One region of the Parendozoicomonas sp. 209JJ7-1 genome, then DNA from elsewhere that is predicted to be linked to it. Evidence: predicted binding sites of a transcription regulator. Region 1 holds the regulator's gene; each other region holds the start of a gene.

What was found. The regulator PhoB, encoded in region 1, activates phosphate uptake and scavenging genes when phosphate is short. The targets are predictions, from matches to a motif close to TGTCATANNNNTGTCANA.
Region 2: ACY2RQ_RS11810 (choice-of-anchor I family protein) is a predicted target of PhoB. The motif match lies at 2,053-2,070, and genes of this name have one in related genera.
Region 3: ACY2RQ_RS17340 (UTRA domain-containing protein) is a predicted target of PhoB. The motif match lies at 1,524-1,541, and genes of this name have one in related genera.

Annotation. Positions count from the first base shown of each region.
Region 1 is NZ_JBYVJU010000010.1:36,513-39,790, forward strand. It holds gene ACY2RQ_RS11300 (H-NS family histone-like protein) at 1-145, shown strand, start outside; gene phoR (phosphate regulon sensor histidine kinase PhoR) at 142-1,473, opposite strand; gene phoB (phosphate regulon transcriptional regulator PhoB) at 1,561-2,256, opposite strand; gene ACY2RQ_RS11315 (SprT-like domain-containing protein) at 2,352-2,999, opposite strand; gene ubiA (4-hydroxybenzoate octaprenyltransferase) at 3,009-3,278, opposite strand, start outside.
Region 2 is NZ_JBYVJU010000010.1:147,348-150,625, forward strand. It holds gene ACY2RQ_RS11805 (GNAT family N-acetyltransferase) at 1-114, opposite strand, end outside; gene ACY2RQ_RS11810 (choice-of-anchor I family protein) at 258-2,000, opposite strand; gene ACY2RQ_RS11815 (YicC/YloC family endoribonuclease) at 2,300-3,163, opposite strand.
Region 3 is NZ_JBYVJU010000020.1:47,969-51,246, reverse strand. It holds gene phnX (phosphonoacetaldehyde hydrolase) at 1-237, opposite strand, end outside; gene phnW (2-aminoethylphosphonate--pyruvate transaminase) at 234-1,406, opposite strand; gene ACY2RQ_RS17340 (UTRA domain-containing protein) at 1,563-2,273, shown strand; gene ACY2RQ_RS17335 (putative 2-aminoethylphosphonate ABC transporter substrate-binding protein) at 2,376-3,278, shown strand, end outside.

The DNA.
Region 1 (3,278 bases):
ACGTTATCTGTTTGAATTCAAGGATAATCACGATATTGCCCGACAATGGGAAGGTTCTCTTACCGGCCGTGCCCCCAAGGTTTTCCAAGAGTATCTTCAGCGTACCGGTAAAGAGAGAGCAGACTGCATTGTTGAGGAACGTTAATCCTCAGTTTCCCTGACCAGTCTGCTATGGGGGAACTGGCAGGTAAAATTGCTTCCCTGACCAACCCGGCTTTTGATTAGCAGTGTAGCGTCATGTCTAAGCAGCACATGTTTAACAATGGCCAGTCCCAGGCCTGTTCCACCCGTTGAGGCGTGCCTGCTTTTGTCGATCCGGTAAAAACGTTCAGTCAGGCGTGGAATGTGCTGGGGTTCCATGCCTATACCGTTATCTTTCACCATAAGATATCCGGTATTCAATTCCACAAGCCATTTCACTTTCACTGTGCCGTTATCCGGTGTGTATTTCACCGCATTAAAAACAAGGTTGGAAATAGCACTGCGCAGCTCTTTCTCATTTCCCAGGATCTGGGAGTCAGATTTGCAGTCCAGAATAATTTCATGATTTCTTTCGCCGCTGAACAGGTTTGCATCAGCGATGATTGCGTTCAGTAAAACAGGAATGTTAACCGGTGTCAGATCCTGCTGACTGTCGGCGGTTTCCAGCTTGGACAGAATCAGCAGGTCTTCAATAATATTCCCCATACGGTTGGACTGGGACAGCATCTGTTCCAGGGCTCTGGGAAGAATCGGATGCGGAGGTTCCGGCATCATCGTAAGGCTGTCGAGCAGAGTTTCAACATACCCGGAAACAACCGTTAAAGGAGTCCTCAGTTCATGGGAGACATTGGCCACGAAATCCTTGGTCATCTGCTCCAGCTGATAAATACGGGTGTTGTCCCTTACAACCAGCAGGCGGTTATCTGTTCCATACAGAGTGATGGAGTACAGCAGTTTTCTCTCCTCGGAAATAGGAGACGGGATGCTGAGAGGGTCCTGGTACTCTTTTCTGTCAAAGTATTCGGCAAACCTGGGATGACGGATAAGGTTGGTTATCTGCTGGCCAATATCATCTGGGTCCCGGAAGCCGAGAATATGCTCTGCGGCAGGGTTCCACCACTCAATCTGGCCGTGGGAATTGGTGAGAACAATGGCATCCCGCAGGGCAGATGTGGACTCCTGAAAACGATCAATCACCGCCTGCATACGGCTGCGGGAGCGTTCGCTTCGGCGCAGTAGCCGGTACATGCCGTCAAACATTTCGCCCCAGAGCCCCCTTGAGTTTGGAGGTTCAAGGAGTTGCCCGGCGGCAGAACAGTCATACAACCACTGGTAGAGCAGTTTTACGTGCCTGAGGGTCCAGAGCAGGTAGCAGATTGAACCAAGAAGAAGAAACAGCAAAGTGTTTCCTGTCAGAATGCCGAGCCCAAGACAGATGAATAGTATGAGAACTGGGCTTTTTATAACTGCAGATTGCCAGCTTTGGTTCACGTTTTTACCGGTATTGTTATATCAGTGCATCCACACCCTTATTCAGAGCGACTACCTGTTAGCTGTTAACAATAAACGACTGTGTTATCAGGTCTTGGTGGAGAAGCGATAACCCGTTCCGCGAACAGTCTGAACAAGCTTTTCATGTTCTAAACCAAGTGCTTTACGCAGACGTCGAATATGTACATCTACAGTTCTTTCTTCTACGTAGACATTACCCCCCCAGACGTGGTCAAGCAACTGACTTCTGGTGTAGGCACGTTCCTGGTGAGTCATAAAAAACTGCAGCAGGCGATATTCCGTGGGCCCCATTTCGGCTGGCTGGTCATCAATGGTGACACGGTGGCTGATGGGATCGAGGGTTACCCCGAATACTTCAATAGGTTCGCTCTGGCCAACAGTCTGGGTTCTGCGGAGAACCGCTTTCAGGCGGGCCACAAGCTCACGGGGAGAGAAGGGCTTGGTAATATAATCGTCCGCGCCGCTTTCCAGGCCCTGGATTTTATTATCCTCTTCACCTTTGGCGGTCAGCATGATGATCGGGGTTTCAGCGGTCAGCTCATCCCTTTTCAAACGACGGGCCAGTTCAATGCCGGTGATGCCGGGCAGCATCCAGTCCAGCAGAATTAAATCGGGCTTCTGGTCAACGATAATGGCATGGGCTGATTTGGCATCTTCTGCTTCCAGGCAGTGATAGCCTGCCATTTCCAGAGCAACGACAATCATCTCCCGGATAGGAGCTTCATCATCCACGATGAGAATTTTACTTGTAGTTATTGTCATGGCTCGAACAATTCCCCCTGAAGGTCTGGATATGAGCAGGACCAAGGAATTACACCGCTTAAATGTTACAGATAAATGACAATTCAGTCTTATTGTCATATTCGATTGTTATCAACAAATACGGGAATGGTTCCCAATACTTTGTAGTGGCGGTCTGAATCAGGTTCTTTGCAAAGCCAGTATTTTCTTAATTTACGGATGGCCTGGAACTCTTTTCCATTTTCAATGTTGAACCGTTTTCCGGGCTTTAAATGATTAAGAATCAGGCCTGATTCAGGCTGGGTTAATTCTTTGAGAGTCTGATCGCCACTGCTTCTGACCTTGGGGTTCAGGCTGTGTTTATAAAGAGAACCATGGGTTTTTGTATCAAAAATACCAAGTTCGAGGATTTTATGGAGGAGAGTCCGGTATTGATGTTTCCACTCTTTCCCATGGGGGAAAACACAGTGGCCATGGAGGTTCCATGTATGAACATGGGCAATTTCATGGACAAGGGTAATCAGGAACTGTAAAGGCTCCAGGTTATTATTTACGCTGACCCTGTGGGGGTTGCCATATTGAGCTGGCCGGAAATCTCCCAGCTTGGTTTTGCGGGGGCGGCTTATTTTCAGTTGAACCTGTCCGTCTATCAGCCACCTGGCGCACAAAAGGGCAGTGCCTTCGGGCAGATAAGAGCTGAGTTGCCTTGAGAGGTGCTCCTCAAGGTTTGAATGGGCAAGGTCGGAGGGGAGAGAGTCTGGCATCATCCTTATTCAGTTCATCAGGCAGCGATCAATAATTATTCCCGCCAGAACCGCAAAACCGGCCCAGTGATTGGAAAGAAAGGCCTTAAAGCAGGATTCCCTTTCCCTGTTCCTGGTAAGAGTGTACTGGTAGACGAACATACCGGCCATTCCGGCGAGGCCGAGATAATAAAACAGCCCTGCGTGAATTACAGTGCCTGTGATGACCAGAGATAAAAGGGTCAGTACTTGAAGCAGTGTAATGATCGTGTTGTCTTTCTCTCCAAAAAGAATGGCTGT
Region 2 (3,278 bases), 110 kb from region 1:
TTCAGAAAGATCGGGCCATATATACCGGAGAAACGTATCTGCGATAAACGCCCCCATAAAACACTGGTTAAACTTTTCCCTCTCACTTTCACAAACATTTTGAATAGATGGCATGCCGCACTCCAGACAGAGAACAAATGGTCGAGTAAGAAAGCCATCGTAGGATAGTCAAAGGCAGAAGTGTTCACGTGTCCCATTTATAAAAAAACGCCGCCGGAATGCGCAGCTCCAGCGGCGTTTTGCTTAAGCCCGGATGATTACTTCACTTCATAAACAGTGGTGGTACCGGACACTTCATGGCCGACAATCAGCAGAGCATTTCCAGTAGGGCTGTTTTCCGCTTTAACAAAAGTCATGCCTTCCGGAGACAGGTCACCTGCGTGGGCAGTTTTTTTCTTCGCATCTACGTTAAAGTCACGGTTATGAACGTAACGGATATACTCTGGCCTGGAAGGGTTGCTGATGTCGTACATCATGATGCCACCGGTACGCTCCAGGCCGATAAAGGCATAGGTGCGCCCGTCAACTTCACCTACGGCAACGGCTTCCGGCTCAGGGCCTTTATCGTCGCTGCGGCTGTCACCCTTGGTCTTATCGTCGTTATTATTGAAGTCCTTGCCCAGAACTTCGGCAGTGATGCGCTCAAAGTCATCACCGGAATCAAACACCAGCTGACCTTCTTCATTCCAGATTGAGAAAGAGCGGGCACCGTAGGAATAGAGCTGGCCAAACTTGCCATCTTCATTCTTACCAAGGGTGGTGGTCACTTTCAGACGGCCCAGCTTAGCCTTGTCTTTCACGTCGGCGGCATGGGGATGGCTGGCGGCAATCTTCAGCTTTCCGGCACGCTTTTCTTCAGTGAAGCCCAGGCAACCATCTTCATCGTCAAATTTCAGTCCTCCAGACGCCAGGCATTCAGACTTATCAGCAGCCTTGTACCAGTAATCACGGGCATCGCCTTCATTGGCTGTGACAATAAAGGTCTTACCATTGTTCTCGAAAGAAGTGATGGTATCCGGCTGGTACATGCCATAAACACCGGACCATGCCTGAATATTTACGCCCTTATCCTTGTTGCTGGCATCAATGGGATGCTGACCATAATCCTTGTAACCCAGAGGCACGATAGAGTCGATGCGGGCATTGGCAATATCAACAATGGCCAGGGCGTTGTTTTCCTGCAGGGAAACCCAGGCTTTGGAGGAGTCAGAGGATACTGTGATGTATTCCGGTTCCAGATCCTGGGCTACGGTGGCATTACGACCAAAGATACGGACATCGGAAGACAGCTCAGCGGCACGGCTGCCACCTTTGTTAAAGTCGGTGAAGCCAGCAGTGCGCACGTCAGAAACCCTGTTACCTTTTACGGTAAGAATACTGACGGAACCTTCAGGGTCATTCTTGTAATCTCTGGAAGGCTCACCTTCGTTAGCAACCAGAAGGTACTTACCATCGGGGGTAAAGGTCACCATATCCGGCAGGGAACCAACTCGCGCGTTATGACTGTAGGTAGCCTTGCCCTGCTCATCCAGGGTATACAGAACGACAATACCGGGAGCCTGCTTGTCAGCATTCTCAACTGCTACCGCCAGCAGGTTACCGTGAACGGATATGCTGTTGGCAGCGCCCAGCTGCAGACCGGGCAGGTCTCGCTGAATATCAATAGAACCACGCAGGGGCAGGTTGGCATCGGACAGAGGGTTGGCCAGGGGAGTGCTGGTCAGGCCGGAGGCATCGAGGCTGTCAACGGTACCAGAAGCGGCATTGACCACAAAAACGGACTGACTGGCTCCATGCCAGGCAACGATCTCAGCGGCACTTTTATGGTACTGTCCGGAAGCATAACGACCCACCGGAGTAATATTGGCCGGTTCCGCCGCTATAGAGGAAGCAGCAGAGGAGGAAACAGGTTGTTTAGAGTTGCAGGCAGTCAGCATAAGAGCTGTGCTAAGAGCTGCCAGGCCGCCAGTGATTTTCGCCGTTTTTATAAAAAGAGCCATGGGCCGTCCATATTCATTTTTGATTCTGACAGCGTACCTTTTATAAAGTTTCCATGACATCCGTATGACAGCAACAAAAACCACCCAGACTGAATCAGTGGAAGTGGTTTTTGGCTCTCTTCATTCGGGCTAATAATTAATTACAGATTCTTTTTCTCTTGGTGTGGGAAATGTGTCTGTCCCACATTTTGTCCCACCACTTACAGCACATTACCTTAAAGGACAAACAAGGGTGGAAATATATGGAACCCCCCGAAATGCGGGGGGCTTGCTGTTACATGCCATTACGGGCTATGACATCATTCTATGTTCTGGACCTGCTCTCTAATCTGCTCAATGAAAACCTTCAGGTTAACGGCACACTGAGTCACTTCAATCCCAATCGCTTTTGAGCCAAGGGTGTTGGCTTCCCGGTTCAGCTCCTGCATCAGGAAATCCAGACGGCGGCCAATTGCGCCTTTGTTGTTCAGTACCCTGGTGACTTCATTTATATGGGTTTCCAGGCGATCAAGCTCCTCATCAATATCCGCTTTCTGTGCCAGGAAGACCAGCTCCTGCTCCAGCCGTGTGCTGTCGATATCGGTTTTTATTTCTTCCAGCTTCTGGGTGATTTTATCCCGCTGGGCCTGGAGGAGTTCGGGCATATGTTCGCGAACAATGGCGGCTTCTTTGGCAATGCGGCCCAGGCGCTGAAGAATAAACTGCTTGAGTTCTTCGCCTTCCCTTTTACGAGACTCCTGAATCTGCTTCAGAGCCTCGGTAAAGGCTTCCACAACATGGAACTGTATCTGGGTCAGGTCAGTGCTTACCTGCTCCATTACACCGGGCCAGCGGAGGATTTCCAAGGGATCTGCCTTTTTGGCTTTGGAAATAGCATTGCACACGGAGTCCAGCGCCTCATCCAATTGATTAAGCAGGCTCTGGTTCAGGGATATGCAGTCATTGGCATCGGTCTGGATAACTTTCAGGGTGCATTCTACCTTCCCTCTGCTCAGGGTCTTGCGCAGTAAATCCCGCAGGCGAGTCTCAGTTTCCCGCATGTTGTCCGGAAGGCGAAAGTGGGGTTCAAGGTAGCGGTGGTTGACAGTACGGATTTCCCAGATCAGAGAACCCCAGTTGTGACTGGCTTCTACTCTGGCAAATGAGGTCATGCTTGCGGTCATGTTGTCTCTTCTGGAACATTGAGCAAATACAACCATTGTATAGGCTTATGGTGGGTCATGTGCAGGGCATTGTGGTGTGTGATTTTTAATCAACATCTGCAGGCAGCTGCTACGC
Region 3 (3,278 bases), on a different contig from region 1:
CTCCTGCCAGCGGGAAGAGACATCCGGCATCAGCAGAATCTGGTGGATATGCTCTTTTTTGTGGGTACCCATGGGAATCCGGGCCTGGCTGGCAGTTATGGGTACACCTGCATCAGCAAACAGACGACAGAGGGCTTTCACCGGTGCCATGGAACCAAAGTCTATAACTGTTCCGGCCATATCCATAATCACGGCCTGCAAAGGGCCGGTGTAGCGACGCTGATAGTGGAAACTCATGGTGTAATGCTCCCGCTATTTTGTTCTGTTGCCTGGGCTGTGGTCTGAGGCGAGCGGGACCAGTCGATAACGCTTTCAACTGCATCAATCAGTGCGTGAAAGTCTTCAGGGAAAACATGACCGATATTGCCGATACGGAAACAGGGAGCTTTGGACACCTTGCCCGGATAAATCACAAACCCTTGCTGCTTAAGTGCGTCATAAAAACGTTGAAACTCAAAGGCGGGATGCTCGGGGGTATAGAAAGAAGTGATGATCGGCGACTGATCCAGTGGCTCCAGCAGACAACGGAAGCCCAGGGATTCCATACCTCTAACCAGAATCCTGTGGTTTTCGCAGTAACGCTGGTAACGGGCGTGAATGCCTCCTTCTTCCTCCAGCTCCAGCAGGGCCTGTTCAAAGGCCAGTACAGTGTGGGTGGGGGAAGTGAACCGCCATTTGCCGCTGTTATCTTCCATACAGCGCCACTGTTGGTAGAGGTCAAAGGTCAGCGAGCGGGCATGATCTGCGGATTCTTCCAGCGCCTGCTGACGGGCGACAACAAACCCGAAACCGGGAATCCCCTGAATACATTTGTTGGCAGAACTGATAACAAAATCTATACCCAGTTTATCAATATCCATGGGGATGCCACCAAAGCTGCTCATGGCATCAAGAATCAGGCAGCGCTTTTGCTCTTTAACGACAGCGGCCAGTTCTTCCAGAGGATTAAGGCGTCCGGTGGTGGTTTCACAGTGCACGAGAATTACATGGGTAATGTCTTTATCATCGACAAGCGTCCTGCGCACCTGCTCCGGGTTAATAGCCCCAAGCTCACCAAAGTCCAGCAGGGTGTGATTGATATGAAGATAGTGACATATTTCCGCAATCCGCAGGCCGTAAGCTCCGTTAGCCAGCACCAGAAGTTTTCCGTTCGGGGGAATTACACTGCCTGCGGTGGCTTCTACACTGCCGGTGCCGCAGCCCTGCATCAGGACCGAGGTGTATCCGTGGGCGGAGGTTGCCAGTCGGGTTAACTGACGACGGATGCTTTGTACCCGGTGGTTGTAATCAACATCCCAGGTGCTCAGGTCCCGGTTCATGGCAGCGCGTACGCCGGGAGATGTTGTCAGGGGACCTGGCGTTAAAAGCAGGTAGTTATCGCTTGCTTTTGGGGCGGATATGAACATGTTTTTACCTTGACCTGCACTGTAAGCAGGTCGTCTGGTTTTTCTGGTCTATACCAGTTTGCAGAAAAGGTTAATGTTCCGGTATTCTTGCGTCAATGTCGTACCGTCTTTTTTAGAAGTGAAATTTTTATTACAGCTCCCTATCAGGAATTATCAGTGACAGAAACAGCGGTGCCGGTTACCCGTCCATTTCAGGCTATTTTGAGTGATCTGGAACATAGCATTCGTACAAGAAAGCTGACAACAGGAGAACGGTTGCCATCAGAACGGGAGTTACAGGAACACTTTGGCTGTACCCGGGTTACTGCCAGAGAGGCATTGATGCGTCTGGCTGGGAAAGGGCTTATTTATCGACAGCCCCGTCGGGGCTGGTTTGTTGCGCCGTCACGGTTTATCTGTAATCCGGCCCGGCGTATGCACTTTCTCCATGATGCGAAATCACAGGGGTTTATACCGTCAACACAGTTTATCTCATGCAGCAAAGCGCAAGCCCCTGCACAGGTTCAGGATATTCTTGGCTGTGAAACCGCATACATTTTGTGTCGTTTAAGAATGCTGGATGGACGCCCGGTTCTGCTGGAAAACCTCTACCTGATTGAACAGTGTTTTCCCCAGCTGGAAGATCAGGTGCTGGATGCTTCCCTGACAGAACTGCTGCGGGATAAATACAATATCTGGATTGCTGGCGAAGAGGCTCGCATTCGCTCAACTGCCCTTGATGATATTCAGGCCGAACAGTTGCAGGTTGCCCCGGGAACCCCTGCTATTAATATTGAACGCATTCGTTTTGACCGAAACAACCGGGCGGTGGAGTTTGATATTGATTACTGGCTCCATGACGCTATAGAGCTACACGCAAGATCATAAAATCTCTGCATGGATGTCACAGTTTCGTCACAAATCGCTCCTAATATCTCTTCTGGTATAGACCAATTTTAAAAATTGTTACCGGAAGCAGGAGCGATGGAGATGACAAAAAGCAAAACAGGAAAATGGATAAAAGCCGGTCTGGCTCTGGCTGCTGCAGTGAGTTTCAGCGCTGGCGTTGCTGCTAAAACTGAGTTGACTGTTTACACAGCCTTTGAAGCAGACCAGTTGAAGGAATACGAGAAGGCTTTTGAAAGTGCCAATCCGGATATTGATATTCGCTGGGTTCGTGATTCCACCGGTATTGTTACCGCCAAACTGCTGGCTGAAAAGAACAACACCAAGGCAGATGTCGTCTGGGGGCTGGCTGCCACAAGTCTGATGTTGCTCAAGAACGAAGGTATGCTGCAACCTTATAAGCCCAAGGGTGTTGAGCGTCTGCGCAAGAGCTTTGTTGATAATGCGGAAGTGCCTTCCTGGGTGGGCGCGGAAGCCTGGGTGGCCAGTCTCTGCTACAACACAGTGGAAGGTAAGAAGAACAATGTCCCCGCTCCTGCTTCCTGGCAGGATCTGACCAAGCCTGTTTATAAAGGCCACATCATTATGCCTAACCCCAACTCTTCCGGTACCGGATTCCTGGATGTATCCAGCTGGCTGCAGATGTTTGGCAAGGAAAAAGCCTGGGCTTACATGGATGACCTGCACAAGAATATCTCCCGTTATACCCACTCCGGTTCCAAGCCCTGTAAGCTGGCCGCCGCCGGTGAAACCACCATCGGTATTTCCTTCGCCTACCGTGGTGCCAAGTCCAAAAAGAAAGGCGCTCCCCTGGAGATTATTACTCCCAGGGAAGGTCTTGGCTGGGACCTGGAAGCTACTGCCATTATTAAAGGCACCAAGAAACTGGCCGCTGCTCAGAAACTGCTGGACTGGTCTGTCACCGAAGAAGCTAATCGTATGTACAACAAGTACTACGCAGTAATCGGTATTCCTGAAGTGACCAAG